One region of the Ensifer sp. NPDC090286 genome, then DNA from elsewhere that is predicted to be linked to it. Evidence: riboswitches for the same ligand, from Rfam matches in the RefSeq annotation. Region 1 holds a riboswitch; each other region holds the start of a gene.
The links. A riboswitch is a leader RNA that binds a small molecule or an ion and turns the genes downstream of it on or off. The one in region 1 is predicted to bind thiamine pyrophosphate.
Positions count from the first base shown of each region.

Region 2: another riboswitch for thiamine pyrophosphate. It lies ahead of thiO (glycine oxidase ThiO); the one in region 1 lies ahead of thiB (thiamine ABC transporter substrate binding subunit).
Region 3: another riboswitch for thiamine pyrophosphate. It lies ahead of thiD (bifunctional hydroxymethylpyrimidine kinase/phosphomethylpyrimidine kinase); the one in region 1 lies ahead of thiB (thiamine ABC transporter substrate binding subunit).
Region 4: another riboswitch for thiamine pyrophosphate. It lies ahead of thiC (phosphomethylpyrimidine synthase ThiC); the one in region 1 lies ahead of thiB (thiamine ABC transporter substrate binding subunit).

Region 1 covers NZ_JBIVYF010000007.1:240,404-247,982, reverse strand. The annotation lists gene ACIQUG_RS30140 (M48 family metalloprotease) at 1-480, opposite strand, end outside; gene thiQ (thiamine ABC transporter ATP-binding protein) at 781-1,500, opposite strand; gene thiP (thiamine/thiamine pyrophosphate ABC transporter permease ThiP) at 1,497-3,122, opposite strand; gene thiB (thiamine ABC transporter substrate binding subunit) at 3,130-4,158, opposite strand; TPP riboswitch at 4,210-4,328, opposite strand; gene ACIQUG_RS30120 (GNAT family N-acetyltransferase) at 4,462-4,947, shown strand; gene ACIQUG_RS30115 (thiamine diphosphokinase) at 5,032-5,682, shown strand; gene ACIQUG_RS30110 (ABC-F family ATP-binding cassette domain-containing protein) at 5,686-7,512, shown strand.
Region 2 covers NZ_JBIVYF010000005.1:188,686-196,264, reverse strand. The annotation lists partial or broken gene bioB (biotin synthase BioB) at 1-849, opposite strand, end outside; gene ACIQUG_RS25135 (hypothetical protein) at 1,115-1,351, opposite strand; TPP riboswitch at 1,347-1,466, shown strand; gene thiO (glycine oxidase ThiO) at 1,630-2,601, shown strand; gene thiS (sulfur carrier protein ThiS) at 2,598-2,795, shown strand; gene ACIQUG_RS25120 (thiazole synthase) at 2,799-3,572, shown strand; gene ACIQUG_RS25115 (thiamine phosphate synthase) at 3,569-4,174, shown strand; gene ACIQUG_RS25110 (amidohydrolase family protein) at 4,209-5,894, opposite strand; gene ACIQUG_RS25105 (AAA family ATPase) at 6,066-7,579, shown strand, end outside.
Region 3 covers NZ_JBIVYF010000002.1:1,071,565-1,079,143, reverse strand. The annotation lists gene glmS (glutamine--fructose-6-phosphate transaminase (isomerizing)) at 1-942, shown strand, start outside; partial or broken gene ACIQUG_RS15070 (sugar phosphate nucleotidyltransferase) at 976-1,485, opposite strand; gene rfbA (glucose-1-phosphate thymidylyltransferase RfbA) at 2,227-3,105, opposite strand; gene rfbD (dTDP-4-dehydrorhamnose reductase) at 3,102-4,022, opposite strand; gene rfbB (dTDP-glucose 4,6-dehydratase) at 4,019-5,080, opposite strand; gene rfbC (dTDP-4-dehydrorhamnose 3,5-epimerase) at 5,116-5,679, opposite strand; TPP riboswitch at 5,914-6,017, shown strand; gene thiD (bifunctional hydroxymethylpyrimidine kinase/phosphomethylpyrimidine kinase) at 6,135-6,971, shown strand; gene ACIQUG_RS15040 (glycosyltransferase family 4 protein) at 7,038-7,579, opposite strand, start outside.
Region 4 covers NZ_JBIVYF010000005.1:326,982-334,560, reverse strand. The annotation lists gene ACIQUG_RS25740 (dicarboxylate/amino acid:cation symporter) at 1-933, opposite strand, end outside; gene ACIQUG_RS25735 (ATP-binding protein) at 1,162-3,030, shown strand; gene ACIQUG_RS25730 (sigma-54-dependent transcriptional regulator) at 3,034-4,398, shown strand; TPP riboswitch at 4,496-4,624, shown strand; gene thiC (phosphomethylpyrimidine synthase ThiC) at 4,714-6,537, shown strand; gene ACIQUG_RS25720 (hypothetical protein) at 6,896-7,462, shown strand.

The DNA.
Region 1 (7,579 bases):
GGCGGTGACGTGGGCCATCTCGTGCGACAGCACGGCTGCCACCTCGGAGGCGTCGTTGGCAAGCGCGAGCAGGCCGCGGGTGACGTAGAGGTAACCGCCCGGCAACGCGAAGGCGTTGATGGCCGGCGAGTTCAGGATGGTGATGCGATAGGACTGTTGCGGATTCTCGGAGACCGCCGTCAGCGCGCCGGTGATGCGCGCCACCAGGCGCTCGGTCTTGGCGTCCTTGTACTCGCCGCCATAGCTTGCGACGATGCGCGGATGTTCGCGCGCGCCCAGCTGTGCCCGCGGATCGTTCTTCTGGACTTCCTCCACGATCTGCGGATTGGAGGAAGGCGAAACCGTCGGCTGATAGGTCTGCTCGATCACGGATTGGCATGCGGAAAGGAGCGTGGTCGCAAGCAATGCAACCACGGCGCGTCCACGCAGCCGTCCGCCCGTCGGCGGGATCCGGTCGTGTGTGACTGTATGCCTCTCCATGCCTCAGCCCGTTTCCGTCCGTCGCTCCGCCCGCATCCTGCGGAAACGTGGAACGACAGCGTTGAAAGTCCTACTTTTTCAGCCCGGCAGCGTTGCTCTGCCGCGACCTTTCAGTCCTGGTCTTGCTGTATCTGATTTCAGCGCCACCTGCCTAGTTTGTCTCGGTAGAAATAGTTGCCCCGTGGTATCACGGCAACGGATGCGGGAATATTCGCGCCTTGCCGGATATTTCGCGCGTCGCATGGCGCCGCGGTCAAATTGTGGCAACCGGCCAAGGGCGCGGTGAATCCGATCCGTCCTTCAAGTATTGCCGAGAAAGCGGTCGATCGCCGCATTATCCCGCCGCTCCAGGAAACGGTCGAGGGTATCGTTTGCGATGATACGCCCCTGGTCGAGAAAAAACACGCTGTCGGCCAGGGCTTTCACGTCTTCGGGATGGTGTGTGATCATCAGGATCGTGTTGCCTTCCTCCGCGTGCAGTTCCCGCAGGAGCGTGCGCATGCCGGCGCGCATGCCGGGATCAAGCGCCGCGAAGGGCTCGTCGAGCAGCAGCAGCGGGCGCTTTCGCACAAGCGCCCGGGCAAGCGCGACACGCTGGCGTTCGCCGCCGGAAAGCGTCGGCGGCAGCCTTTTGCCGAAGCCTTCGAGCCCGACGCGGCGGAGCGCGTCTTCGATCTTGTCGCGGTCGGTCGCGGTCAATCGAAGCGCTGGGTCGATGCCGAGGCCGATATTGGTCGCGACGTCGAGATGGGCGAAAAGGTTGTTGTCCTGGAAGATCATCGAGACCGGCCGTTCCGACGGCGCCCGGTCGGCCACGTTCTCGCCGAGAATGCGGACCTCGCCGCGATCGGGGTCCTCGAACCCGGCAATAAGGTGGAGCAGCGTCGACTTGCCGGAGCCCGACGCACCGGCGACGGCGACGATGCCACCGGTGGCAATCGCGCAATCGAAGGTGAGCGCGGCCGTTTCGAAACGGACCTCGACATCGCGCAGCTCTATCGCGGGAACGGGGTGGGTCATGTTTTGCGTCTTTCCGGCCGGCTGTCATTCGCCGTGCCGAGGATGGTGAAGATCAGGCACAGAAGCCCGAGGAAAAGGGCGAGACCGGCGGCGTCGTCGGTGCGGTAGCTGCCCATGCGGCTATAGAGCAGCCAGGGCAGCGTCACCATGTCCTGGCTGCCGAAGAGGGCGACGGCGCCGAGATCGCCGAGCGACAGCGCCATGGCGAAGGAAAGCGCCATCAGCAGCGGCTTGCGCAGCGCCGGAAAGTCGATACATCGCAGGCGATCAAAACCACGGATGCCAAGGCTTGCCGTCAGTCGTTCCGACCGCGCCGCGTGGGTCGCCATTGCCGGCGCGAGGATGCGGTGGACGAAGGGAAGCGCCATCAGCGCATTGATCGCCACGACGATAACGGGCGCAAAGCGCGCGACATCGCCGAAGGGGCGCAGCAGAAGGAACCAGCCGGCGCCAAGCACCACGGGCGGCACCAGCAGGATCAGCGAGGTGCTGGCGCCGATGGCGCCGGCAAAGCCGCGGGCGAGCGACGTCGCGTGACGCGGCGCGGTGACGGTCGCGGCTGCGCGGATCATCACGGCCGCCATGGTGACGGAGGCGAGGGCCGACGCGAGCGCGATTGCCGCGCTGGTCAGTAGCGCCCGGTGCACCGCCGGGTCGCGCGCGAGTTTCAGCAGATCGGCTTCGAGGCCGGAGATGAGGACGGCGACCAGCGGTGCGCCGAGAAACAGAAAGGCAAGGGCGATCCAGGCGGCATCACTCAGGCGCGCGATCCTGGATGCGCCATCGAAGCGGCGCACGGTGCGGCCACCGGTCATGCCCTCTTCCGGCTCGATCGCCAGATAACGAAGCAGGAACAGCAGCAGGCCGGTCATGGTGATCTGCAGGGCCGATAGCGCGATGGCGCGAGGCGGATCGAAATCGAAGCGCAGCGCCTGGTAGATTGCCACTTCGATTGTGCTGGCCGCAGGCCCGCCGCCGAGCGTCAACACGAGGGTGAAGCTGGTGGCACAGAGCATGAAGACAAGGCCGGCGGCACCTGGAAGGAGGCCGCGCAGGACCGGCCATTCGATGAAACGGAAGAGTGCGCGCGACGGCATGCCGAGATTGGCGGCGCTGCGCCAGTATTCGGCGGGGATGCGCTCGAGCCCGGCCAGGAACAGGCGCGCCGCAAGCGGCATGTTGAAGAAGACATGGGCGAGCAGGATGCCGAACAGGCCGTAGATGCTGACGGGCTGCGCGAGGCCGAGCCAGCGCAGGCCGGAATTGAGGAAGCCTTGGCGCCCCCAGATCTCGATCAAGCCGAGTGCGCCGACGAGAACGGGCAGGCCGAGCGGCAGCGCCATCAGGCGCAAGAGCCAGATGCGGCCGGGAAATTGCGGCCGCCGCGCCAGCGCCCGGGCGACGGGGATGGCAAAGAGCACCGACAGCAGCGTCGAGAGTGTCGCCTGCAGCAGGGTGAAGCGGGTGACGCGCCAGATATAGGCGTCGAAGAGCGCGTCATCGCTCGCGCCGCCCGTCTGGCTCAGCAAGGCGACGATCGCCAGGCCGACGAAAAGCACGAAGGCGCCGAGGCAGGCTGCCCCGGCGACCACTGTCATGCGATTTTCGCGCAGTGCGAACAATCCGGCCTCAGTTCTTGCTCATGGCGGCGAGCCATTCGTCGATCCAGGCCTTGCGGTTCTTGGCGACCTCCTCCGAAGGCAGGAGGAACGTGTTTTCCGGCTTGACCAGCTTGTTGAAGGCGTCCGGCAGCGGCTCCTTGGTCGCTGCGACCGGCATCATCCAGTTGGTCGTCGGGATGATCGACTGGAACTCCGGACCGGTCATGAAGGCGAGGAACTGCTTTGCCAGTTCCGGCTCCTTGGCGTTCTTGGTCATGCCGGCGACTTCGATCTGGATGTAGTGGCCTTCGGAGAAGGCGGCCGCCTGATAGCGCTCGGTGTTTTCCGCGACCATGTGGTAGGCCGGCGACGTGGTATAGGACAGCACCATCGGCGCCTCGCCCTTGGTGAAGAGGCCATAGGCTTCCGACCAGCCGGGGGTAACGGTCAGGACGCGGTCCTTCAGCTTCGCCCAGGCGGCACCCGCCTCGTCGCCATAGACGGCCTTGACCCAGAGGAGCAGACCGAGGCCCGGCGTCGACGTGCGCGGATCCTCGATGACGATCTTTTGCGACGGGTCGCCTTCGACCAGTTCCTTCAGGCTCTTCGGCGGCGTCTTCAGCGTCTCGGTGTCATAGACGACGGCGAAGTGACCGTAGTCATAGGGCAGGAAGGTGTCGTCGGAGAAGTTGCCGGGTACGGTGACGCCGGTTGCCTCGATGCCGTGCGGCGCGAAGAAGCCCGTTGCCTTGGCTTCCGCAACCAGATTGGTGTCGAGGCCGAGCACGATGTCGGCCTTGGAGGCCTCGCCTTCGAGCTTCAGGCGGGTGAGCAGCTCGACGCCGTCGGCAACGCCGACATAGTTGACCTTGCACTCGCAGGTCTTCTCGAAGGCTTCCGCAACCTTGGCGCCCGGTCCCCATTCGGTGATGAAGCTCTCATAGGTATAGACCGTCAGCGTCTTGTCGGCGGCGGCCGCGACGCCGGAAAATACGAGGCTTGCGGCGGCCGCAAGGGCTAGCCGGCTAAAGAGTTTGAGTTGCGATGAATTGGACATGGCGAGGACCTCTCTCCCAAAGTTCGTTGTTGCATGGGAAAAGGGCGTATCGATCCGATCGCGTCTAATCCCTCCGCCGGTATGAGCCGGATCAGGTTCCGCGGGTTGGCGTTTTGACGCCTCTCAGCCTCCGGCCGCTGTGCGGTCGGGAGGCACCCCGTTAGAGCGGCAAGAGATTTACCGCTGCCAAGGCCCCAAGGCAAGCGATGTTTGCGGGGAAGCAAGAGCGCCTGGCCGGCACAACGGCGCGTGTTTGCCTAAGCCGCCAACTGCGCTACACAACGGCAGCGAGGAGGAAATGTCATGCCTGATATGCTCGTTCGACTTTATGCCCTGCCGGCTGAGCCTCAGTCGAAGCTTGGTCCTGGCGTCAGCATTCGCCGCGCCATTGCGCCGGAGCGCCGCCTGGTCGTGTCCTGGATCGAAAAGACCTTTGGCGCCGGATGGGCGGGCGAGGCGGAAGCCGCCTTTTCCTCGACCCCGACACGCATGCATGTCGCAGTCCAGGACGAAAAGATCGTCGGCTTTTCCTGCCACGACGTGACGGCGCTCGGCTTCTTCGGTCCGACCGGTGTCGACGAAGGCATGCGCGGGCAGGGGATCGGCGAGGCGCTGCTGCTTGCAAGCCTGATGGCCATGCGCGAGGCCGGCTACGGCTACGCGATTATCGGCGGTGTCGGGCCGGCGAAGTTCTACGAGCGGGTGGCCGGCGCCGTCGAGATCCCGGATTCGACCCCCGGCATTTATGCCGGCATGCTGTTCCGCGATCCGGTGCCCGAGGGGCATTGACGAGTTGACCAAAATACCGAGAACCGGTCGCCCGACGGTTTTCTTCGTTTTCCTTCGGCGGTCCTTTGCGCTATGGGCTTTGCCATGGCTCGATCGACCTTCACCATTCTGCTTGGCGGCGCCCTTTCGCTGACCGACCGGCTGGCTCACCAGCTGGTCGCAAGTCGCTTCATCGCGGCTGATGGCGGCATGCGCCATGCGCGGCTGCTCGGCATCGTGCCCGATGTCTGGGTCGGTGATTTCGACTCGACCGAGGAAGCCCTTCTTGCGGACTACGCCTCGGTCCCGCGCGAGCCCTATCCGGCGGCAAAGGCCGCGACGGACGGCGAGATCGCGGTCGAGGCGGCGCTGTCGCGTGGGGCCGATCGCCTGATCTTCGCCGGCGCGCTCGGCGGCACCCGCAGTGATCATGCGTTCATGCATCTGCTTCATGCCGTCGCCCTTGCCGAGCGCGGGCTTTCGGTGTTGATGACGTCGGGCGAGGAAGAGGCCTATCCGCTGCTGGCCGGCTCGCTCGAAGTCGACCTGCCCAAGGGCTGCCTCTTCTCGGTGCTGGGTCTGACCGAGCTTACCGACCTTTCGATCGTCAATGCGCGTTATCCGCTCGACGATTTCACCCTGCCGTTCGGCTCGTCCCGAACCGTTTCCAACGTTGCGGAGGGTCCCCTTCGCTTCACTCTCAAGAGCGGCCGCGCCCTCGTGCTTGCCCGCCCCTATGATCTTTCCGGAGCCTGAGCCTTGGCGCCTCCCATTCTGAAACTCGACGATATCTTCCTCACCTTTGGCGGTACGCCACTGCTTGCCGGCGCCAATTTTCAAGTGGAGCCGGGCGACAAGATCTGCCTGGTCGGCCGCAACGGCTCGGGCAAATCGACGCTGATGAAGATCGCCGCGGGCCTTGCCGAGGCGCAGTCGGGCGAAGTGTTCCGCCATCCCTCGGCCACCATCCGCTATCTGCACCAGGCGCCGGATTTCGACGGCTACGACACGGTGCAGGCCTATGCCGAGGCGGGCCTCGGCCCAAGCGACGATCCCTATCGCGTCGCCTATCTGCTGCAGCATCTGGGGCTGACCGGCGAGGAAGACCCAAAGCGTCTTTCCGGCGGTGAGGCGCGCCGGACGGCGCTTGCCCGCGTCATGGCGCCGGAGCCGGACATCCTTTTGCTCGACGAGCCGACCAATCATCTCGACCTGCCGACGATCGAATGGCTGGAAGACGAACTGATCCGCAGCCGCTCGGCGCTGGTGCTGATCTCGCACGACCGGCGCTTCCTGGAAAAGGTCTCGACCGCCACCGTCTGGCTCGACCGTGGTCAGTCCCGTCGCCTTGATCGCGGATTTGCCCATTTCGAGGCCTGGCGCGACGAGGTGCTGGAAGCCGAGGAGCTGGAGCAGCACAAGCTCGGCAAGGCGATCGAGCGCGAGGAACATTGGCTGCGTTACGGCGTGACCGCGCGGCGCAAGCGCAACATGCGCCGCCTCGGCGAGCTGCAGACCATGCGGGCGACCTATCGCGGCCACAAGGGGCCGCAGGGCACCGTGCAGGCGACTGCCGCCGACGCCAAGGAATCCGGCAAGCTGGTGATCGAGGCCGAGAAGATCACCAAGGCCTATGGCGAGCGCACAATCGTCGCGCCGTTCTCGATCCGCGTGCACCGCGGCGACCGCATCGGTCTCGTCGGCCCGAACGGTGCCGGCAAGACGACGCTCCTGAAGATACTGACGGGACAGATCGAGCCGGACACAGGCACGGTCAAGCTCGGCACCAATCTGGAAATCGCGACGCTCGACCAGAAGCGCGAAGACCTCAATCTCGACGATACGCTGGCGCACTACCTGACGGACGGGCGCGGCGACAACCTGCTGGTCAATGGCGAGCAGCGCCATGTTACCGGTTACATGAAGGACTTCCTGTTCCAGCCGGAGCAGGCGCGCACCCCGATCCGTGAGCTTTCGGGCGGCGAGCGCGCAAGGCTGATGCTGGCGCGCATTCTGGCGCGGGCGACGAACCTCCTCATTCTCGACGAACCGACCAACGATCTCGACATCGAGACGCTCGACCTGCTGCAGGAGATCGTCGCCGGCTTTGCCGGAACCGTCATCCTCGTCAGCCACGATCGTGACTTCCTCGACCGCACCGTCACCTCGACGATCGCGCCGGCCAATCCGGAGGCGCCGGATGGCCGCTGGATCGAGTATGCCGGCGGCTATTCCGACATGATGGCGCAGCGCAAGGGCGCGATCGAGGAGAAGCGCAAGGCCGAGAAGGCGGAAAAGGCCAAGGCCGATGCCGCCGCACCTGCCGCCGAAGCGCCGAAGGCTGCCAAAGGCAAGCTTTCCTACAAGCAGAAGTTCGCGCTCGAAAACCTGCCGAAGGAGATCGCCAAGGCGGAAGCCGAGGCTGCCAAGCGCGAAGAAAAGATGGCGGATCCCAACCTCTTCACAAAAGATCCAAATGCTTTTGCGAAACTGGCGCAGGAGCTGGAAAAGCTGCGTGCCGACCTCGCTCGCATGGAAGAGGAATGGCTGGAGCTCGAGATGCTGCGCGAGGAGCTCGAGGGCTGAGGTACAGCCAGGACGGTTCCATGCGTGAATGCGAAGGTAATACGTTGAATCCTTGCGGGTTTTACCG
Region 2 (7,579 bases), on a different contig from region 1:
GGCGGTCAGCAGGGTTTCGCCGACGAAAATAGAATTGGCGCCGGCAAAGAAACAGAGCGCCTGCGTCTCGTCGCTCATGTCGGTGCGTCCGGCCGAAAGCCGGACATGCGATTGCGGCATCAGGATGCGGGCAAGGGCAATGGTGCGGACGAAATCGATCGGATCGACGGGTGCCGCATCGGCCAGCTTAGAGCCCGGGATCGGGATCAGCATGTTGATCGGCACGCTTTCGGGCGGCACCGGCAGGTTGGCGAGGGTCACCAGCATCGAGATCCGGTCGTCGGCCGTCTCGCCCATGCCGAGGATGCCGCCGGCGCAGACCTTGATGCCGGCGTCGCGGACATTGGCGAGCGTCTCCAGCCGGTCGGCAAAGCTGCGGGTGGTGATGATCTCGCTATAGAAGCGTTCGGACGTATCGACATTGTGGTTGTAGTAATCGAGCCCGGCCTCGGCGAGCCGCGCAGACTGGGCCGGCGTCAGCATGCCGAGCGTCATGCAGGTTTCCATGCCGAGCGCCCGCACCCCGCCGACCATGGCGACGATGGCATCCATGTCGCGATCCTTCGGACTGCGCCACGCGGCCCCCATGCAATAGCGGGTCGCGCCGCCGTCGCGCGCCTTGCGCGCCTCGGCAAGCACACGCTCGACCTCCATCAGCTTCGATGCCTTGAGCCCTGTCGGGTAGTGGGCGGACTGGCTGCAGTAGCCGCAATCCTCGGCGCAGCCGCCGGTCTTGATCGAGAGGAGCCGGCTCATCTGAATGGCGTTGGGATCGAACTGCGCACGGTGGACGGTGTGGGCGCGGTAGAGCAGATCGTTGAACGGCAGATTATAGATTTTCTCCGCTTCCGCCTGGGTCCAGCGGGATTGGGCCTTGTCGCCCGGGATAAAATCAGCACCAGTCGGTCGGTTCTTGTCCAGCATTTCAGCTCGTCCTCCAGGTCGTCGCCATCGTAAAATAGATAGAATCCAATATTATCTATAATTTTGTCGGAAACGGAAATTCGCAAGCACCCAAGCGGAGAAATGTTTACATAACATACTCTTCTGGTTGTATTTTTGGATCACATGAAGGTCCGGACGCCGTCGACAGAGGGCGAGGACCGACAATCAATCATTCGCGCGCCAACCCCGAAGTCTCGCGCACGCCGCCACCGAAACCATTGCGAATCCGGACTTCTCCGGCATTCCAAGCTTCACTCCGGTCGGCCAACACTCTTCCTTCCATCACGCCACCGACGCCTCCGCTTTGTCGCCGCAAATTATAGATAATTTTTTCGGCAGTCAGATCACAGTCAGCACGAATGCTGGCTCTTGACAAAAACGGCCCCGAGCGGTCAGCTTGGAGCATTCACCAGGGGTGTCCCGCCAAGGGGCTGAGATTCTGCTATGCGGTTGCGCGGCGCAGTGACCCGTTGAACCTGATCCAGTTCATACTGGCGTAGGGACGGTGCAGATTCGTTGCCGCAAACGTCGCGCTCACGTGACGGATCAATCGGCAGGGCGTCCTTCCCCTCCCCCGCTCGTGAACTGGGTCTCCACCTTTGGAGCCTCGGCATGCACACCGCCAACACCATCCCGCTTCGTTGCCTACGACGGCCCGTTCGCGCCGCACGGGAGCGCTGAGCGATGCGGGTCCTCGTGAAAGGTGCCGGCGTCGCGGGGCTCTGTCTGGCCCATGAACTCAGCGCCCGCGGTGTCGCGGTGACGGTCGTCGAGCGTAAGCCAGGTTTTGCCGGTGCGGCCTCCTGGTGTGCCGGCGGCATGCTGGCGCCCTGGTGCGAGCGCGAAAGCGCCGAAGAGGCGGTGCTGACGAAGGGTATCGGCGCCATCGACTGGTGGGACGACGTCCTGCCAGGCGAAGTTTCCCGCAACGGTACGCTGGTCGTCGCCCCGCCACGGGACGCCGGCGAACTCAGGCGCTTTGCCTCGCGCACCTCCGGCTTCGAATGGCTCGACACAGCGGCGATCGAACGGCTGGAACCGACACTTGCCGGGCGCTTCCGAGAGGCCTTGTTCTTTCCGGGAGAGGCGCATCTCGACCCGCGCCGGGCGATCGCCCGGCTGCGGAAGAAGCTTGTCGATCGCGGCATCGCCTTCGTCACCGAGGCGAGCGACAACGGACAGCACGATCTCGTCGCCGACTGCACCGGTGCGGCACGTATCGGTGACACGCCCGGCCTGCGCGGCGTGCGCGGCGAAATGCTCTATCTTGAGACAAGCGACGTGGAACTGTCGCGGCCCGTCAGGCTCATTCATCCGCGCATCCCGCTCTACATCGTGCCGCGCGGCGGCGGCCTCTTCATGTGCGGGGCGACGATGATCGAGACGGATGACGGCGGACCGATCACCGCCCGTTCGCTCATGGAACTGCTGAACGCCGCCTATGCCCTGCATCCGGCCTTCGGCGAAGCGCGCCTCGTCGAGACCGGCGCCGGCGTCCGCCCCGCCTTCGCTGACAACCTGCCGCGTGCCCTGCGCGCCGGGCAGACCATCACGATCAACGGACTTTACCGCCACGGCTTCCTGCTTTCGCCGGCCCTGGCGGCGGAAGCAGCCGACCTTGCGCTTGCGCGGGACCTGAAGGGAGATGCCGCATGAGACTGACCGTCAATGGCGAGGATCACGACCTCGCCGTCGCCACCCTCGCCGAGCTTCTGACCGCGCTCGATTTCGAGGGCGACTGGCTCGCCACCGCCGTCAACGGCGAACTGGTGCACCGGGCCGACCGTCCGGGTCATGCGCTTTGCGACCGAGACCGCATCGAAATTCTCTCGCCGATGAAAGGAGGCTGAGACATGCTGACGCTTTATGGACAGGACCTGCGCTCGAGACTGCTTCTCGGCACCGCCCGCTATCCCTCCCCCGCCGTGCTCGAAGATGCGGTGCGATCCTCGGGCACCGAGATCGTCACGGTCTCGCTTCGGCGCGAAACTGCCGGGGGCCGCCAGGGCGGCGCCTTCTTCGAACTGATCCGGGCGCTCGGGGTGCACGTGCTGCCGAACACTGCCGGCTGCCATTCGGTGTCCGAGGCGGTGCTGACGGCCAAGATGGCGCGCGAGGTTTTCGGCACCAACTGGCTGAAGCTCGAAGTGATCGGCCACCACGACACGCTGCAGCCCGATGTCTTCGGGCTGGTCGAGGCGGCGCGCATCCTCTCGGCCGAAGGGTTCGAGGTCTTTCCCTACACCACGGATGATCTGGTGGTTGCCGAGCGACTCTTGGAAGCCGGCTGCAAGGTGCTGATGCCCTGGTGCGCGCCGATCGGCAGCGCCATGGGGCCGCAGAACATCCAGGCGCTTCGGGCAATGCGGGCGAACTTCCCCGATGTGCCGCTGATCGTCGATGCCGGCATCGGCCGGCCCTCGCACGCAACGACGGTGATGGAGCTCGGCTTCGCCGCCGTCCTGCTCAACACGGCCGTCGCCGGCGCCGCCAGGCCCGCGCTGATGGCCTCGGCGTTTGCGGGCGCGATCGATGCCGGGCGGCAGGCCTTCGAGGCAGGCATGCTCGAACCGCGCGATTTTGCCGTTCCTTCCACCCCCGTCATCGGAAAGGCGGTGTTTGCGTGAAACTCGACCCCTTCTACCTTATCGTCGACAGCGCGGCCTGGATCGAGCGGCTGGTGCCGCTCGGCGTCAAGCTGGTACAGCTGCGCGTCAAGGATCGTCCGGAAGCGGAGATCCGCCGCGAGATCCGCGCGGCCAAGGCTGTTTGCGACGAGCAGGGCTGCCAGCTCATCGTCAACGACTACTGGCAGTTGGCGATCGCCGAAGGCTGCGACTTCGTCCATCTCGGTCAGGAGGACCTGGCGGAGGCCGACCTTGCTGCTATCCGCGCCGCCGGCCTGAAGCTCGGCCTCAGCACCCATGACGAGGTGGAACTGGAGACGGCGCTGGCAGCCGACCCGGACTACATCGCACTTGGGCCGGTCTACCCGACCAGCCTCAAGGCGATGAAGTGGGCGCCGCAGGGACTGCCGCGCCTTGCCGCCTGGCGGAGCCGCGTCGGGTCCCTGCCGCTGGTCGCTATCGGCGGCCTCAACGTCGAGCGGATTGCCGGCGTCTTCGAGCACGGCGCCGACATCGCCGCCGTGGTGACGGACATCACCCGCAATGCCGACCCGGAAGGCCGGACCCGCGAATGGATTACCAGGACTGCACCGTGGCGATGAGCAGGTGCCAGATCGCGGGCGTCGATCTCCGCGGTCAGGCGATCTCCAGCTGCGAGAGCCAGGAGGCATCCAGGCCGCGCTTGCGGCAATAGGTGGCGAGCCGCTGGCGGGTCGGCCCCGGCCGGTCGAGGCCGAGGTAGCGGGAGGCGTTCTTCCAGAAGATGTTCTGCTGGTCCTCCTCGCTGACATTGGCCTCTTTCAGCTGCTGGGCGATCCGCGGGACATAGGCGTTGTAGTCCTTCTCCAGCGCCATCATCGACCAGTCGGTGCCGAACATCAGATGGCGCGCACCGGGATCGTAGTCCTTCAGCCATTTGTCGAGCAGCGCGCGGATCTTTTCGTGCAGCCCGGGCGTGTTGTCGGTGACGAGTTCGCTGAGGTAGCTCAGGTCGGCAAACAGGTTCGGCCGGCGCCCGTGGTCGATCGTCCTGCCGATGATGTCCTCCCAGGTCGGCGGGCCGGAGAACTTGTCTTTCGCGCAGGACACCATGACCCCCGTCGGCGCGCCAGGGCGAATGACTTCATCGAAGGCGCCGAAATGCGCGAGGTTGATGCGCAAGTCATTGTAACGGTTGGTATCGAGCAGCTTCTTCCAGTAGGCGGGGCTCGCCATGTTGCCATAGCCGCAGCCGGCGCCGATGCTGTTTTCCGCATGCGCCATGATCGGCACGCTGTTGTCGCGGCACCAGTCGTAGAGCCGCTTCAGCGCCGCATCGATCGCCGGATCCGCATTGCCCCAGGCCTTGAAGCCCATCGGCGGGTAGATCTTCACGCCGATGAAGCCCTTTTCCATGATCGCATAGCGGACGTTTTCCAGCGACGAGCCGCGCTTCTGCGCCTCCCGGTGCGGATCGAAGCCGACGAAGCTGTGCATGTGGATGCCATGCCGCTTGATCACCAGTTGCTGGATCTCGTCCATCACGTCGATCTGGTCGCGCTGCGGCGACGCCCTGCCGCCGATCGATTTCTCGAAATCGAGGATGCTCGGCGTGATCATTGAAAATCGGCATTTCGACGCGAAGATCCGGGCATAGGTTTCCGCGAGGTTTTCCCGGTAGTCCTGCATGAGGCGAACGAAGGAAAGGTAGTTGCCGATCTGGTCGTGGGCCTTGGCGGCCGACGCGAGCGCATCGACATCCGTCTCCTCCACGCTGCCGGAGCGCCGCTGCAGGCCCTGCGGCAGGCCGGGGGCGCCGCCGATCTGTTCCAGCAGGCCCTGATAATCCGGCGTTTCGGCGCCGCTTCGTGCGGTCAACGACGCGCGCTGCTCGCCCGCTAGCGCCACCAGTTGCTTGACGGCGGTGCGCAACTGCTCGTCCTTCTGCCGCTCGAACTCGGCGTCGGACGGGCGCGGCATCCGCCTCTTGAGAATGGCGTCCTCGACCTTGGCCTTGGGCGCGACGTCGCCAAGGGCCGTCACGAGAAAGACCACCAGGGCGTTTTCCAGGCGCTTCGACTGTAGAGGATCGGCGGAGAGCCTCGCCTCCGGCAGCTTTTCCCGCAGCGCCACATAGCGCACCAGACCTTCCACCGGCACATCGGCCGCGTTGAAGAAATGGCAGTGAACGTCGACGATCGGATAGGGCAGCTCGCAGGCCGCAGCCGGTGGCCAGTCGTGTCGGCATCCCGAAAGCACATTCGCCATCACGCCTGCCGAGAACAGCCGCAAGACATTGCGGCGTGTCACGGCGGCGACCGGACCACCCCAGTCGACCCCCATCGTCCCCTCCTGTTGCGAGACCCCCTCGAACAATCGGGCAAACATTACTCCGTTCGCAAGCGGCGTGGAACAGATATTTACTTGCCGTTACTGGAACCCCGTAGGTCAACACGGGCGGACTTTAAGTGCGAAAGGAGGCATGTTACTCTAAAATCTTGGGGAGAATTTTGCGTGGTAGGTGGCGCCGGCAAGAATGAATTCCAACGTTACCTGTCGGGAGCCCTGGTTCGATGGTCTGCCCCGGCGGCGACGGATTCGGCTGGCCCGACGCGCGAGGACTTTCCCGGCACATTGCTGTTCGCCGACATTTCCGGCTTTACCCGGCTGACCGCTAAATGGTCCGAAAGCGACCGCGCCGCCGGCGCCGAACGGGTGAGCCGGCTGCTCAACGGCTACATGGGACCACTCGTCCGGCATATCGAGGAACATGGCGGCACGGTGCTGAGCTTTGCCGGCGACAGCCTGCTTGCCGGCTGGCAGGCTGCCTCCGACAGCGAGCTGGAGCAGGCCGCCTGGCGCAGCTGCTATTGCGCCGGCCGCATCCGTGAAGAGATCGGCGGCCCCGGCGGGCCGGAGGACGCGCTGCAACTACGCATCGCCGTCGGCGTCGGCACCATCACCCTGCTGCACCTCGTTCCCCGTGTCGATCAGCGCTGGCTGATCGTCGGCGGCGACTGTCTGGCGCAGGCGGACCATTGCGGCCTTTTGAGCGATGCCGGCGAAATTCTCGTCTCCGACGCCGTGTGGCGGCTGATCGGCAAGCGGGCAACAGGCGCGCCCGGCCGGGAAGGCACCGCCCGCCTCGAACGCATCGATCCCTATTCGACCGCGACCAGGCCACCCCGCGCCCTTTCGGGCGCCGCCAGCAAGCGGCTGGAAACCTATCTGCCGCTTTCGCTGCGCGGCCGGCTTCTGTCGCCGCTTTCGGAGTGGCTGGCGGACCTGAGAACCGTGACCGCCCTGTTCGTGCATATCGTCGGCCCGGACCTCGAGAAAGATCTCGACCGGCTGAACCAGCTCGTCGCGCGATCGATCGCCGTCGTCGGCCGCACCGGCGGAGAAATCCTCCATACGGCACTTCACGCAAACAGTCTCGAGATCTTCGCGGTCTTCGGCCTGCCCGGCCCCAAACATGCAGACAACGCACGTCGCGCGATCGTTGCCGCACTGCGTCTTTCAGGCGAGCTCGACGATCCCGATATCGGCCTTTCGGCCGGCATTTCCACCGGCGAGAGCTTCTGCGGCGCGCTTGGCGCCAGCCACCGCGCGGACTACACGGTGGTCGGCGCCGCCGTGAACATGGCCGCACGCCTGGCAAGCGTCGCCGCCGGGCGCATCCTCGTCGACCAGGCGACGGCCAAGGAGACGGCCAGCCAGATCGCTTTCTCCGGACCGTGGTCGCTGGCCATACCGGGTGTGCGCGGCGGCGTGTCCGCCTTCGCGCCGATCGCCGAGACGGTCGCGACGATCGACACCAAGTCGCCGGCACTCCTCAACCGCGCAGCCGAAATGACGGCCCTTTCGGCCTATCTCGACAGCGCGCCCAGGGGGTCCGGCATCATGATCGTCAAGGGCGATTCCGGCGTCGGGAAGTCGGCCCTGCTGCGCGCCTTCGTGGAGCGCTGTCGCGACCGCGGCAGCCGCGTGCTCGTCGGCAATGCCGACGACATCGAGAGCGACGTGCC
Region 3 (7,579 bases), on a different contig from region 1:
TCCGCCTGCGGCACTGCCTATCTCGCCGGTCTCGTCGGCAAGTACTGGTTCGAGCGTTACGCCCGCTTGCCGGTGGAAATCGACGTCGCCTCCGAGTTCCGCTACCGCGAGATCCCGCTGTCTTCTGATGCGGCCGCGCTGTTCATCTCGCAATCCGGCGAAACCGCCGATACGCTGGCGTCGCTGCGCTACTGCAAGGAACTCGGCCTGAAGATTGGCGCTGTGGTCAACACGCGTGAATCGACCATCGCTCGTGAATCCGACGCGGTCTTCCCGATCCTTGCCGGCCCGGAAATCGGCGTCGCCTCGACCAAGGCCTTCACCTGCCAGCTCGCCGTGCTGGCTTCGCTCGCGATCGGCGCCGGTCGCGCCCGCGGCACGGTGAGTGCCGAGGAAGAGCAGGTCCTGGTTCGCTACCTCGCCGAAATGCCGCGCATCATGGGGCAGGTGCTGAACGCCATTCAGCCGCAGGTCGAACAATTGTCGCACCAGCTGGCCAAATGCGATGACGTCCTCTACCTCGGCCGCGGCACCAGCTTTCCGCTGGCGATGGAAGGGGCGCTGAAGCTGAAGGAGATCTCCTATATCCATGCGGAAGGTTATGCTGCCGGCGAACTGAAGCACGGACCGATCGCGCTGATCGACGAGAACATGCCGGTTATCGTCATCGCCCCGCATGACCGCTTCTACGAAAAGACCGTTTCCAACATGCAGGAAGTCGCGGCCCGTGGCGGCCGGATCATTCTCATCACCGACGAGAAGGGCGCCGCCGCCTCGAAGCTCGAGACCATGGCGACGATCGTGTTGCCTGACGTCGATGAGGTCATCGCCCCGATGATCTTCTCGCTGCCGATCCAACTGCTTGCCTATCACACGGCGGTGTTCATGGGCACCGACGTCGACCAGCCCCGCAACCTCGCTAAATCGGTGACCGTCGAATGATCGTCGGTATGGAGTGATGACCGCTGGGGGCGTTTGGACGCAGGTTTGGTTGATGTCTGTGACCTCAAGTTTGCCTCGTGCAGAGGGCCTCAGATTTGCGGCAATATCCGAACACGTTTTGCATAGAGATAAAGGCGATAAACCGTCCAATTAGAAATGGACGTTTCAGGTTTCTCTTCGATCGAATCCGCAATCGTTTCGTCGTCAAACTCAATGACCCCGTAGCGATTGGGATCGCTGACATGATAGGCAAAAATCTTCGCGCCGGCTTCGTGCGCCTTAGCGCTCTTAAAGAGATGACCAGAAACGAAATCCGGCCCTATGATACAGGTTTGGGCGAGGCCATCTGGCGAGGGTGGCTCTGCGAGAGAAGAGATAATTCAACCATTTCGAGCCATCGCCAAGCAGAAAATGAAAGTTTTGTAGCTCTCTCGGTGTAGTGATCATCAATATATCTCGTATCCCGGCCAGCATGACCGTTGCCAATGGGATCATTGGCTTATCGTACACCCGAAGCAATTGCTTCGAGCCTGACAACGTCATCGGATGTAGGCGGGTTCCGCTTCTGGCAATACTCCGCGGTCACAGCACCGAGTTCAAACGTCAGGTATCCGGGCGGTGCGCTCAGCGGATACTCTCCGACGTGAGAGTGGTTCTCATCAGACATCCGGTTGACTTCAAAAAAAAATGGCCGGGCAGCTTGGTGTCGCTGGTGCGTGAGGCCGGCAGTGATCCATTCAACGGTGCGCTATACGTCTTCCGGGCCAAACGAGCGGATTGAGTGATGATCGCCTGCTGAGGGCTCTGGCGTCTGCCGTTATACCAAGCGGTTGGAAATATTGCAGTTCTGTTGACCCTGCATCGGTCATAACAGGGTTCAGTTCAGTCATGTCAAATCGCCATAGCTGGCAATTCTGATGTTGGAGCCGTGAAATCTTCAAGGCGTCGCGCTCAAATCTGGATAAGCCACACAAACAGACGTTCTTTGGTCTCACCGGATTTCGGATTTCGCTTGCTCTTTTCGCTAAGCGGAATATGTTCCTCGGCGTCTGTGAATTCGAACGCTCAGACTGAAGGCTCCCTGCGCTCCGAAAGCAATGGGAGCCTTTCTGATTCGGAGGCCCGCCACACTTCTTCGCGACTACGTAACGCGATCGGATGTGATTTGCCCGTGGCGACCTCATTCGTCATGAGAGAACCAATGTCTAAAGTCGCGTTTCATTTTAGGCAGCCGTAGCGATCCGTTCGAATAACTGTAGAAGGCGACTAGATAGAAACGACAGCTTACACATGCTCAGGCGTTTCTAACAAGTTGGACAGATAGTGACCATAGGACGTCTTGCCATACCGTCGTGCAAGGGTCTCAAGCTGATCACCATCGATGTAACCGGACCGATACGCAACCTCTTCCGGGCACGCCACCTTGAAACCCTGTCGGCGCTCCAAGGTTGCGACAAACTCTGACGCTTCCAATAGGCTATCGGGCGTACCCGTGTCGAGCCAGGCATATCCTCGCCCCATTCTTTCGACGTGGAGCTTGCCCCGCTCCAGATAGGCGCGGTTCACATCCGTAATTTCATACTCGCCCCGGGCGGAAGGTGTAAGGTCGGCAGCGATGCTTACGACCTCTTCGTCGTAGAAATACAGGCCAGTGACAGCCCAGTCGGAGCGAGGTTTGGCGGGCTTCTCCTCGATTGCGACAGCCTTCATTTCGCTGTCGAACTCGACAACCCCATAGCGTTCCGGGTTGCTGACATGGTAGGCGAAGACCGTTGCGCCCTCTTTCCGTTCCATGGCGCGCTTTAAGAGCTCGGTGATGCCATGTCCAAAAAAGATATTGTCGCCGAGAATGAGGCACGAGGGATGGCCCGCCACGAAATCGGCTCCAATCACATAGGCTTGGGCAAGGCCATCGGGGGATTGTTGCTCGGCGTAGCTGAGGTTGATTCCCCATTTGGAACCGTCGCCCAGTAGGAGTTGAAAGCTGGGGAGGTCACGCGGCGTCGTAATGATCAAGATGTCGCGAATCCCTGCCAGCATCAGGGTTGACAACGGGTAGTAGATCATCGGCTTGTCGTAGATCGGAAGCAGTTGTTTTGAGCTTGCCAATGTCATCGGATGTAGGCGGGTGCCGCTTCCTCCAGCAAGAATAATGCCCTTCATTTCCTCACCTCCAGGTCCGTCCGGTGCTGGATTACGCGCCGCACGGTGGCTTCGATGGAGCTCTTCCAGTAGGGCAAGCTGATGCCGTGGTGTCGCGCGATTTTGCTGCAGTTCAGGCGTGAGTTAGAGGGGCGCGCTGCCGCAGTCGGGTAGTCTGTGGCCAAGATGCGGTTGACTTTAGCGGACGGGCCTCCGAGCCCTTGAGACAGGGCGAGGATTTTTTCCGCTACATCGGCCCAACTCGCATCACCGGTCCCCGCCAGATGGAAGGTGCCGCGCAGAACCTGCGCATCCGATGCTAGCAGGTTATGCGCGATACCGATGATTGCCGTCGTAAGGTCCAGTGCCGATGTCGGGTTTCCTATCTGGTCCATGACGACTGGCAGTTCGGTCCGGCTTTCGGCGTTGCGAATGATCGTACGCACGAAATTTCTGCCAAATGGGCTGTAGACCCAAGCGGTCCTGAGAATGACGTGATTTTCGGTGCCAGCGGCGACCGATCGCTCGCCTTCCCACTTGCTTTTGCCGTAGACGTTTACAGGGCACACCCTATCGCTTTCGGTATACGGTGTGGATTTTGTCCCGTCGAAGACGTAGTCCGTCGATAGATGGATGATCGGGATATTCAGGGCTTTCGCGACGCGCGCCAATTCCTGCGGTGCGACCGCGTTAATCGCGTATGCTCTCGTCTCATCGGCCTCGGCGTGGTCGACGGCGGTATAGGCGGCGGCCGAAATGATCACGTCAGGAGCTGCTGCCCTTATGACGCCGTCTATGCAACTGGGATCCTTCAGATCTAGTTGCGGGCGACCGAGTGGAATGACTTCCGCGTCGCTGCGGCCCTTCCCTTGCTCGACAAACGACTGAACAACCTGGCCCTTCAGGCCCGTGACAACTATGCGCGGAATCTGATTCATTGCCCGACACCAGAATGCAGCACACCCAGGCGCACCCCGTCATATCCCTTGCGAAGAGGGCCCCACCACCATTCGTTGTCTAAGTACCAGCGGATCGTCTTCGCAATTCCGCTTTCAAAGCTGTCTTCCGCCTTCCAGCCGAGCTCCTCTTCCAGTTTCGTCGCATCGATACCGTAGCGCAAATCGTGCCCCGGCCTGTCCTCGACAAATTGAATGAGCTGTTTCCGTGGGCAGGATGCGGGGACAAGCATGTCGAGTGTGGCGCAGATGCGCCTGACTACATCGACGTTCCGCCGCTCGTTGCGTCCCCCGACATTGTAAGTCTCGCCAATTCTACCGCGCTCCGCGATCAGGTCGAGCGCGCGGGCATGGTCTTCGACGAAGAGCCAGTCGCGAATGTTCGTGCCGTCGCCATAGATCGAGAGTGGCTTGCCTTCGAGCGCGTTCAGGATGGTCAGCGGGATCAGCTTTTCGGGGAAGTGATAGGGACCGTAGTTGTTTGAGCAGTTGGAAACCAAGATGGGCATGCCATAGGTGCGTGCCCATGCCTTGGCGAGATGATCGGAAGCGGCCTTCGAAGCCGAATAAGGGGAGCTTGGATCATACCGCGTCTCCTCGGAAAAGAGCTGGTCATCCGCGAGCGAGCCGTACACTTCATCCGTTGAAACGTGAAGAAAGCGAAACCTGCGTTTGCCCTCATCCTTCATGGACTGCCAATATGCCCTTGCGCATTCCAGCAGGTTGAACGTTCCAAGAACGTTCGTTTCGATGAAATCCCTTGCGCCGGCAATTGAGCGGTCGACATGACTCTCGGCAGCGAGATGCATGACGCGATCGGGCCTGAATGTGGAGAAGGCATCGGCAATAGCCCGCCCATCGCATATGTCAGCCCTGAGAAAGCGATATGATGGGTTGTTTGCGACGGACCTTAGGGAGCTAAGGGTTCCTGCGTAGGTCAGTTTGTCTACGTTCAACACGTCATATCCCTTGTCGATAATGAGGTGTCGAATAACCGCCGAACCAATAAAACCAGCCCCGCCGGTAACAAGTACACGCATATCTCAGCGAAGTCCTTTTATGATAAACATCAAGACTAAGCTTCTCGCTCGAGCTTAGTGTGTAGATCGGAGAGTTTTGGCTGATCCCTGTCTTTGTCCGACAGGATGGCGTTACTCGGGGGCACGGGCCAGTTTATCCCGAGTTCGGGGTCGTTCCAGAGAAGCCCACGATCATGCTCAGGGCTGTAGTAATCGGTCACTTTGTAGCTGACCAAGGTCGCCGGTTTCAGCGTACAGAAACCGTGGGCGAAACCCGGCGGAATCCAGAGCTGGTGACCGTTCTCTTCGGAAAGCTCAGCAGCCACGAAGCTTCCGTAGGTCGGTGACCCGCTTCGAAGGTCTACCGCCACATCCCAAAGGGCGCCGGCGATACAAGAAACCAGTTTTCCCTGTGCGCGCGGCGGCAGTTGGAAGTGCAGTCCGCGCACAGTACCGGCTTCACGCGACAGCGATTGATTATCCTGGACGAAAGAGTGCGTCCCGACGATTTCGGCGAATTGATCGGCCCGAAAGGTCTCGGCGAAGTATCCACGCGTATCGACGAATCGCTTAGGCTTTATCAAGAAAACAGAGGGAATGGCCGTTTCTTCGATCCGCATCGTGTCGTCCTTCATCGTTGTTTCCCGTGCGCGAAATAATACGGCACTCGTGGCGTTCTAACGATATGTTGCGTCGGCATTGCTGACGATCCCGGGAAAATAGGATCGTGAAGCGGACGTGTCATTCCACGGCCTCTTTCTCGATCGCTTGGTCCGCAGGGCCTGTGTGGAAAGACGCGGCTTGGATCCGCTGCATCTATCAATTGACATCCCCGCCCATGTCCCCCTAGCATCCCTCTTGCCGAGGGGCGCACCGTCACGGTGCTGAGATGGTGGTGAGCCAGACCCTTGAACCTGATCCGGATCATACCGGCGTAGGAACGGCAAGGGCCCTTCTGCTCACCTGCCGTCTTTGCGCTTACCGATCGGATCTCCGTCCATTTCCGGGAGGTCGCTTTGCTCGTGTCTGTTTTTGACTCAATCCAAAAAGGCTCAAGGCTCATGCAGGTGGGGCGATGACCGCGATCGCCGTTACCATCGCAGGTTCGGATTCCGGCGGCGGGGCCGGCATCCAGGCGGATCTGAAGACGTTCTCGGCGCTCGGAGTTTATGGCGCAAGCGTGATCACCGCGGTCACGGGGCAAAATACCCGCGGGGTATCTGCGGTGGAGGATATCTCCCCGACCGTCGTTGCGGCTCAGATCGACGCGGTGTTGTCCGATCTTGCCGTCGGTGCGGTGAAAATCGGCATGGTGTCGCGGCGCGAGACGATCGCGGTGATCGCGGCTGGTCTGAAGCGCTACGACCGGCTGGCTGTCATCGACCCGGTGATGGTGGCGACCTCGGGCGATCACTTGATGCAGCCGGACGCGATCGCGACGCTCAAGGAGGCGTTGTTGCCGCTCGCGCTCATTCTGACGCCGAACCTGCCCGAGGCGGCGCTGTTGACCGGACGCGGGATCGCCGAAACCGATAGCGAGATCGCACGCCAGGCCGATATGCTTCTGAAATTCGGTGCGCGTTCGGTGCTGATGAAGGGCGGGCATGCCAAGGGCAGAGATGCGATCGATATCCTCTACAGCGGGGAAACGGCTTTGCACTTGTCGCGGCCGCGGATCGAAACCAGGAACGATCATGGCACCGGATGCACCCTCTCGGCCGCAATCGCTGCGGGTCTTGCCAAGGGGAAGCCGATCGAGGATGCGGTCGTCGCTGCCAAGGCTTACTTGCATGACGCGCTGGTCGCTGCCGATCGGCTGACTATCGGGCAGGGGCGGGGGCCTGTGCATCATTTCCATCATTGGTGGGGCGACAGTCGCGGCGAGAGCAAAGCCTCTTCGGACGGTCCCTAAGCAGACGGCCGCCTCGGACGAATGACTCGATATGGCTATGCGCTGCAGCATGACGTTCATCGCACCTCAAGCCACTGCGGCGCTTGGCGCGGCCGGCTGTTCGCCCTTGAGCATTTTGCGGTAGAGCGCCACATGCTCCCGCGCGCAATCGACATGGCTCGTCGGCCGCCGAAGCGTTGTCCGCAGATTGTCCCACGCCCGCGGCGCGCCCAAGACGTCGATCAGCCGGTCGGCCAGATCCTGGGCGCTGCCGGCACGGAAGTGATAACCATCCAGGCGGTCACGAACCTTCTCGGCCATGCCGCCGATGTCCGAACACAGGATCGGCCGGCCGTGATGCAGTGCCTCCTGGATGACGACGGGAGAATTCTCCCACCAGACCGACGGCATTACCACCCAGTCGACCGAGCGCATCAGCCGCGGCATGTCCTGGTTCTGGTAGGCACCGTAGAAGCGCACACGGCGACCGGCGTCCTCGATCAGCTTCGCCACCTTCTCCTGATAGTCTTTCGGCTGGCGCTCGAGGTTGCCGCCAAAAATCATCAGTGAGGAATCATCGCCCCAGACGTCGTCGGGCACGCGCGATACGGCGTCGATCAACACGTGAA
Region 4 (7,579 bases), on a different contig from region 1:
GTTGAAGGAGTAGCCGGTCGGGATGACCAGGCCGACAACCGAACGCTTGCAGCCGGCCTTTTCCATCTTGCTCATCAGGCCCGGAAGGGCTGCTTCCGACGAGGACGTGCCGAGAACGAGCAGCAGCTCTTCCTTGATGTAGCGGATGAGCGCCACGATCGAGAAGCCGTTGTAGCGGGCGACGGCGCCGAGAACGATGAACACGAAGAGGAAGGACGTGATGTAGAAGGTGCCGATCAGCATCGCGAGGTTGGCGATTGAGCCGACGCCGTATTTGCCGATGGTGAAGGCCATCGCGCCGAAGGCGCCGATCGGGGCGGCCTTCATCAGGATGCCGACCAGCTTGAAGACCGGCAGCGTCAGCGCGTGCAGGAAGTCGACGACCGGTTCGGCCTTCTTGCCGACCATGGCGAGCGACAGACCGAAGAGCACGGAAATGAACAGCACCTGCAGGATGTCGCCATCGGCGAAGGCACCGACCAGCGTCGTCGGGATGATGCCCATCAGGAAGCCGGTGATCGTCTGCTCATGCGCCTTCTCGGCATAGGTGGTCACCGCCTTGACGTCGAGCGAAGCCGGATCGATGTGCATGCCGGCGCCCGGCTGCACGACATTGGCGACGATCAGGCCGATGATCAGCGCCAGCGTCGAAAACGTCAGGAAGTAGATCATCGCCTTACCGGCGACGCGGCCGACCTTGGCAAGATCGGTCATGCCGGCGATGCCGGTCGCGACCGTCAGGAAGATGACCGGCGCGATGATCATCTTGACGAGACGGATGAAGGCGTCGCCGAGGGGCTTCAGTTCCGTGCCGAGCGACGGATAGAAATGGCCGAGCAGAATACCGGCGGCGATCGCCACCAGCACCTGGACATAGAGATGGCGATAGAAAGGTGTCTTGCCGCGCGGTTCCGCGGATTGTTCGATAATCATGAGTTCCTCCACTGCACCCAGTCCGGCGTCATGCCGGGCCTCCCGGGTCAAATTCCGATGCGCGACAGCGCGGGCTGTCATGAGGATGTCATTTGCAACGGCCGTGCCAGTTCGCGGCGGCAGGAACCAACCCTTTGAATTGATGAGAATGTTTTGTGCGGGCGGCTTGGCGCGCACAAAGAGTTGAGCGGATTTCCGCACAGCCCATCTGGAAGCCTGAGCGAAAAAATGCACAATTGGACCATGTTCAATGCCCTCTCCGCCCCCCTCAATCTGGCAGATCTCGACCAGTCGATGCGCCGCACTTGGCTCGTCTTTGCCGGCCTTGCCGTCGCCCTGCTTGTCGCTGCACTCCTGCTTGCCGGCGAATACGGCCGAAGCCAGGCGCTCGAAACGGTCGATGCCCAAAGCCGGATCGATGCCAATCTGAAGGCCTCGCTGCTGCGCGCCGTGCTCGAGCGCCAGCGGTCGACGCCGCTGGTGCTGGCCGACGATGTCGAGGTGAAGGCGGCCCTTTCGACCCGCAGCCCAGCGGCGCTGCAGCGGCTGGACGAAAAGCTGCAGGCGCTGGCGGCCAACACGGATGCCGCTGTCATCTACGTGATCGGCCCCGATGGCGTCGCGGTCGCTGCCAGCAACTGGCGCGAGCCGACGAGTTTCGTCGGCAACGACTATGCCTTCCGCGAGTATTTCCGCATGGCGATGCGCGACGGCAAGGCCGAGCATTTCGCCATGGGCAACGTCAGCAAGCGGCCAGGTCTCTATATCTCCCGCCGGGTTCAGGGTCCCGACGGTCCGATCGGCGTCGTCGTCGCCAAGCTCGAGTTCGACGATGTGGAGGCCGAATGGCTCACGTCCGGCAAGCCGGTCTACGTCACCGACCGGCGCGGTATCGTGCTGATCACCAGCTTCCCGTCCTGGCGCTTCATGACGACGAGGACCATTCCGCGCGATCGCGTCGCCGCCATCCGCGACAGCCTGCAGTTCGGCGATGCCTCGCTGCTGCCGTTGCCTTTCCGCGACATCGAACCGACGAGCGACGGTTCCAGCGAGTTGCGGGCGCTCCTGCCCGGCGACAGCGAGCGGCGGTTCCTCAGGGTCGAAACCATGGTGCCGACCACAAGCTGGCGGCTGGAGCAACTGGCGCCGCTCGATGGCGCGATCTCGGCGGCAACCCGCGAGGCCCGGCTGATTGCGCTCGCTCTCCTCGCACCGCTGCTGGCCCTTACCGCCTTCCTCCTGCGCCGCCGCCAGACGCTGGCGTTCGCATCGGCGCGGGATCGCGCCGCCCGCGACGAGCTGGAAACCCGCGTGGCGGAGCGCACCCATGATCTCAGCCTTGCCCGCGATCATCTCGAAACCGAGATCGCCGACCACCGGCGCACCGGCGAGAAGCTGCAAGCGGTGCAACAGGAACTGATCCAGGCGAACCGGCTGGCGATCCTCGGCCAGGTGGCGGCCGGCGTCGCCCATGAGATCAACCAGCCGGTCGCGACCATCCGCGCCTATGCCGACAACGCCCGCACCTTCCTCGATCGCGGCCAGCAGCAGACCGCGGTCGAGAACCTCGTCAGCATCGCCGAACTGACCGACCGGGTCGGCACCATTACCGACGAACTCAGAAGCTTTGCCCGCAAGGGCCGCTTCGTCGCCGAACCGACGCCGATGCGCGACGTGATCGAAGGGGCGATGCTGTTGCTGCGCAGCCGCTTTGCCGGCCGCATGGATGCGATCGGCATCGACCTGCCGGAAACTGGCCTCCGCGTGCTCGGCAGTCGCATCCGGCTGGAACAGGTGCTGATCAATCTTCTGCAGAACGCGCTGGAAGCGCTCGGCGCGCGCGGCGATGCAGAGATCCGCGTGCGCTGCGAGGACAGCCCCTCCGGGACGGTTTCGCTCGTCGTTGCCGACAACGGCCCGGGCATTCCCCCGCATATCCGCGAGGATCTGTTCACGCCGTTCAACACCTCGAAGGACGAGGGCCTCGGCCTCGGCCTTGCCATCTCCAAGGAGATCGTCGCCGATTATGGCGGCGATATCACCGTCGATACCAGCGACAAGGGCACCGTCTTCACGGTTCGCCTGAAGAGGGCCTGAGCGATGCAGCCGACCGTCTATCTCGTCGACGACGACACCCATCTGCGCAAGGCGATGACGCAGACGCTGGAACTCGCCGGCCTCACCGTCATCCCGTTTGCCAGCGCCGCCGAAGCGTTGAAGACGCTCGATGCCAATTTCGATGGTATCGTCGTCAGCGATATCCGCATGCCGGGCATCGACGGCCTCGCGTTCTTCCGCCGCATCGAAGCCTTCGACGCAGACCTGCCGGTGATCCTGGTGACTGGTCATGGCGATATCCCGATGGCGGTGCAGGCCCTGCAGGACGGCGTCTACGACTTCATCCCAAAACCCTTTGCCGCCGATCGGCTGGTGCAGAGCGTGCACCGGGCGCTCGAAAAACGCCGGCTCGTGATGGAAAACCGCGCGCTGAAGCGGGCCGCCGAGACGGCCGGCGACAGCCTGCCGCTGATCGGCCAGACGCCGGTCATGGAGCGCCTGCGCCAGACGATCCGGCACATCGCCGATACCGATGTCGACGTGCTCGTCGCCGGTGAAACCGGCAGCGGCAAGGAAGTGGTGGCGACCCTGCTGCACAATTGGAGCCGGCGCCGCACCGGCAATTTGGTGGCGCTGAACTGCGGTGCGCTGCCGGAAACGGTCATCGAAAGCGAACTCTTCGGCCACGAACCGGGCGCCTTCACCGGTGCCTTGAAGAAGCGCATCGGACGGATCGAGCATGCGAGCGGCGGCACGCTGTTCCTCGACGAAATCGAGGCGATGCCGCCGGCAACGCAGGTGAAGATGCTGCGCGTTCTGGAAGCGCGCGAGATCACGCCGCTTGGTACCAACCAGGTTCGTCCGGTCGATATCCGCGTCATCGCCGCTGCCAAGATCGATCTCGGCAATCCGGTGGAGCGTGGCGACTTTCGCGAAGACCTCTACTTCCGATTGAATGTCGTGACACTGTCGATCCCGCCGTTGCGCGAACGCCGTGACGATATCCCGCTGCTCTTCTCGCACTTCCTGACCCGGGCGGCCGAGCGCTTCAAGCGCGACGTGCCGATGATCTCTCCAGCCGTACAACGGCATCTGATGACGCATGCCTGGCCGGGCAATGTGCGTGAACTCTCGCATTTTGCCGAGCGGGTGGCGCTTGGTGTGGAAGGTCCGCTGGGCCAAACGATTGCGGTGGCCGAACAGCCCGGATTTGCGCTGCCGGAACGGCTTGAACGCTACGAGGCGGAGATCCTGAAGGAGGTGCTGCGCGCCCAGCGCGGCGACGTCAAGGCGACGATCGAGGCGCTCGGCATCCCGCGCAAGACCTTCTACGATAAGCTCCAGCGCCACGGCATCAACCGCGCCGATTATGCCGAGCGGACAGCACCGGAAAAGGCCGGCCGCTAGCGGCAAATCCGAATCCGAAAATACACGCACTAGGTGCATCTTTGTCGACAGGCGAATTCACGCTTGACGACCCGGGCCGTTCGATGGCTATGATCTAGGCATTCACCAGGGGGGTCCCGCAAGGGGCTGAGATTCTGCTGGATGGCCGGCTTGCCGGCTATAGCGCAGTGACCCGTTGAACCTGATCCAGTTCATACTGGCGTAGGGACGGTGCAGATATCGAAGCCAGGATTCCGTGCGGTGAGCACCTGGCGGAGCGTCTTTCATCTTTCCGGCATCAGAACTGGGTCTCCAATCGCAACTTGGAGCCTCGTCATGAATATTGCCACCAAACCCGCAGCCCTCACGGTCACGCAAGGCCCGCTTCCGGCCTCCCGAAAGATCCACAAGCCGGGCGTTCTTCATCCGGATATTCGCGTGCCGATGCGCGAGATTGCTCTGCACCCGACCTCGGGCGAGCAACCGGTCACGGTCTATGATTCCTCTGGCGCTTATACCGCCGACGGTGCCGAGATCCGCATCGAGGACGGCCTGCCGCGGCTGCGCCGCAACTGGATCGTCGACCGCGGCGATGTCGAGACCTATGAGGGACGAACGGTTCGTCCCGAAGACAACGGCTTCGTGAGCGGCGACCGGCTGACACCGACCTTCCCGTTCCAGCATGCGCCGCTGAAGGCCACGGGTGGCCGAGCCGTGACGCAGCTTGCCTATGCCCGCGCCGGCATCATCACGCCGGAGATGGAGTTTGTGGCGATCCGCGAGAACCTCGGCCGCGACGCGGCGCGCGCAAAGGTCCGCGACGGCGAGAGCTTCGGCGCTCACGTTCCGGATCATGTCACGCCCGAATTCGTCCGCCAGGAAATCGCCAGCGGCCGGGCGATCCTGCCCGCCAACATCAACCATCCGGAATCCGAACCGATGATCATCGGCCGGAACTTCCTGGTGAAGATCAACGCCAACATCGGCAACTCCGCCGTCACCTCGTCGATGGCCGAGGAAGTCGAAAAGATGGTCTGGGCGACGCGCTGGGGCGCCGACACGGTCATGGACCTTTCGACCGGCCGCAACATCCACAACATCCGCGAATGGATCATCCGCAATTCGCCGGTTCCGATCGGCACCGTACCGCTCTACCAGGCGCTGGAAAAAGTCAACGGCATTGCCGAGGACCTCACCTGGAAAGTCTATCGCGACACGCTGATCGAGCAGGCCGAACAGGGCGTCGATTATTTCACCATCCATGCAGGCGTCCGCCTGCACTACATCCCGCTCACCGTCGACCGCGTCACCGGCATCGTCTCGCGCGGCGGCTCGATCATGGCCAAGTGGTGTCTGCACCACCACCGCGAGAGCTTCCTCTACGAGCATTTCGAGGAGATCTGCGACATCTGCCGCGCCTATGACGTCTCCTTCTCGCTCGGCGACGGCCTGCGCCCGGGCTCGATCGCCGACGCCAATGACTCCGCGCAATTCGCCGAACTCGAAACGCTCGGCGAGCTCACCAAGATCGCCTGGTCCAAGGATTGTCAGGTCATGATCGAAGGCCCCGGCCACGTGCCGATGCACAAGATCAAGGAGAATATGGACAAGCAGCTCGCCGTCTGCGGCGAAGCGCCGTTCTACACGCTCGGACCGCTAACGACGGACATTGCCCCCGGCTACGACCACATCACATCGGGGATCGGTGCTGCGATGATCGGCTGGTTCGGCACCGCCATGCTCTGCTACGTCACGCCGAAGGAGCATCTCGGCCTGCCTGACCGCAACGACGTGAAGGTCGGCGTCATCACCTACAAGATCGCCGCCCATGCCGCCGATCTCGCCAAGGGTCATCCGGCAGCCCAGGTGCGCGACGACGCGCTGTCGCGCGCCCGCTTCGAGTTCCGCTGGGAAGACCAGTTCAACCTCTCGCTCGACCCGGAAACAGCCCGCAATTTCCACGACGAGACCCTGCCGAAGGAGGCGCACAAGGTCGCGCATTTCTGCTCCATGTGCGGCCCGAAATTCTGCTCCATGCGGATCTCGCACGACATCCGGGCCGAGGCGCAGAAGGAAGGGCTGGAGGCGATGGCCGCGAAGTACCGCGAGGGCGGCGACCTCTATATGCCGGTGGAAGGGGCCGCTGGCCCGGCAGAGTAGGCGTCGCAAGCATCGGAAGGGGTCGGTACCGGCCCCTTCCGTTCGCTCACGACTTCCGACCGCGGTCACGAATCGGTGATCGTCGACGGCCTCCTTCACCGTCTCCTGGCCTGCTTGAGCGTCGAAACCCACCCCTGCAATCCCTGCCACGCGCGCCATTTGTGCAGTTTTCCGCTGTCCCCTCACGGCAGCCCCGCTCCCCGCGCATCACGTCGCCCGGCAGCCGATGAGCTTGTCCCCACATCGATTGAACGTTATGCAAGGCTCGCGCAAAAGTCGCTGTCGGCGAAATTCATTCGCGCCAAGCTGCCGTCTTCTGCCGCGCAGAAGGTCTTGCGGACCAACGCAAGGATGTCGCTTGCCCAAGGAGAATGACGTGAGGACACGCCTGCTGAGACTGACGGCCCTTTCGATAGGAGGCCTTGCAGCACTCGCCGGAGATCTGCCGCGCCTTGGTGACGGCGGGCGTTTTACCGCGGGCTTTTCCTGGATTTCCATCGCCCACGCGGACGAGACCGAAACCGGCGGCTCGAATGGTGAAGGTGCCCCAGGTGGTGGCGAGAACGGCGGCGGCGAGAACGGTGGAGGCGACGGCACGGTGGGTGGCGGAAGCCACGGCGTAGAGGGCGGCGGTGATGGCTCAGGCTCCGGTGTCGAGGGTTTAGAGCCCGGCGGGACAGGCGCAGGTGGCGGAGGCGGCCCTATCGACGGCAGTTTCAGCGATAACGAGAGCCGCTCGTCCTCGCACGATTCGCGGGACTACGGACCGACCGGCGGCGTATGGCACGGCGGCAGCAGCTTCCTCAATCTTTTCCGTCAGACACCGGAAGATCCCGCCGAGGGGAGCGGGCCAGAATCCTCCACCCGGCAGAAGGGCGATGCGGCATCCCATAAAAGTGCGGGTCACACGAAAAAAGAGCCTTGAAGCGCCGTCTGCTTCGCCGCGCCGAAGGGTGACGCGCGCTGTTTATCGCAGACATAAGAGCGTCTGCCTCTGCATCCTCGGGCCAAGCCCTGGCATGTCGGGAAGAGGGAAGCGCGA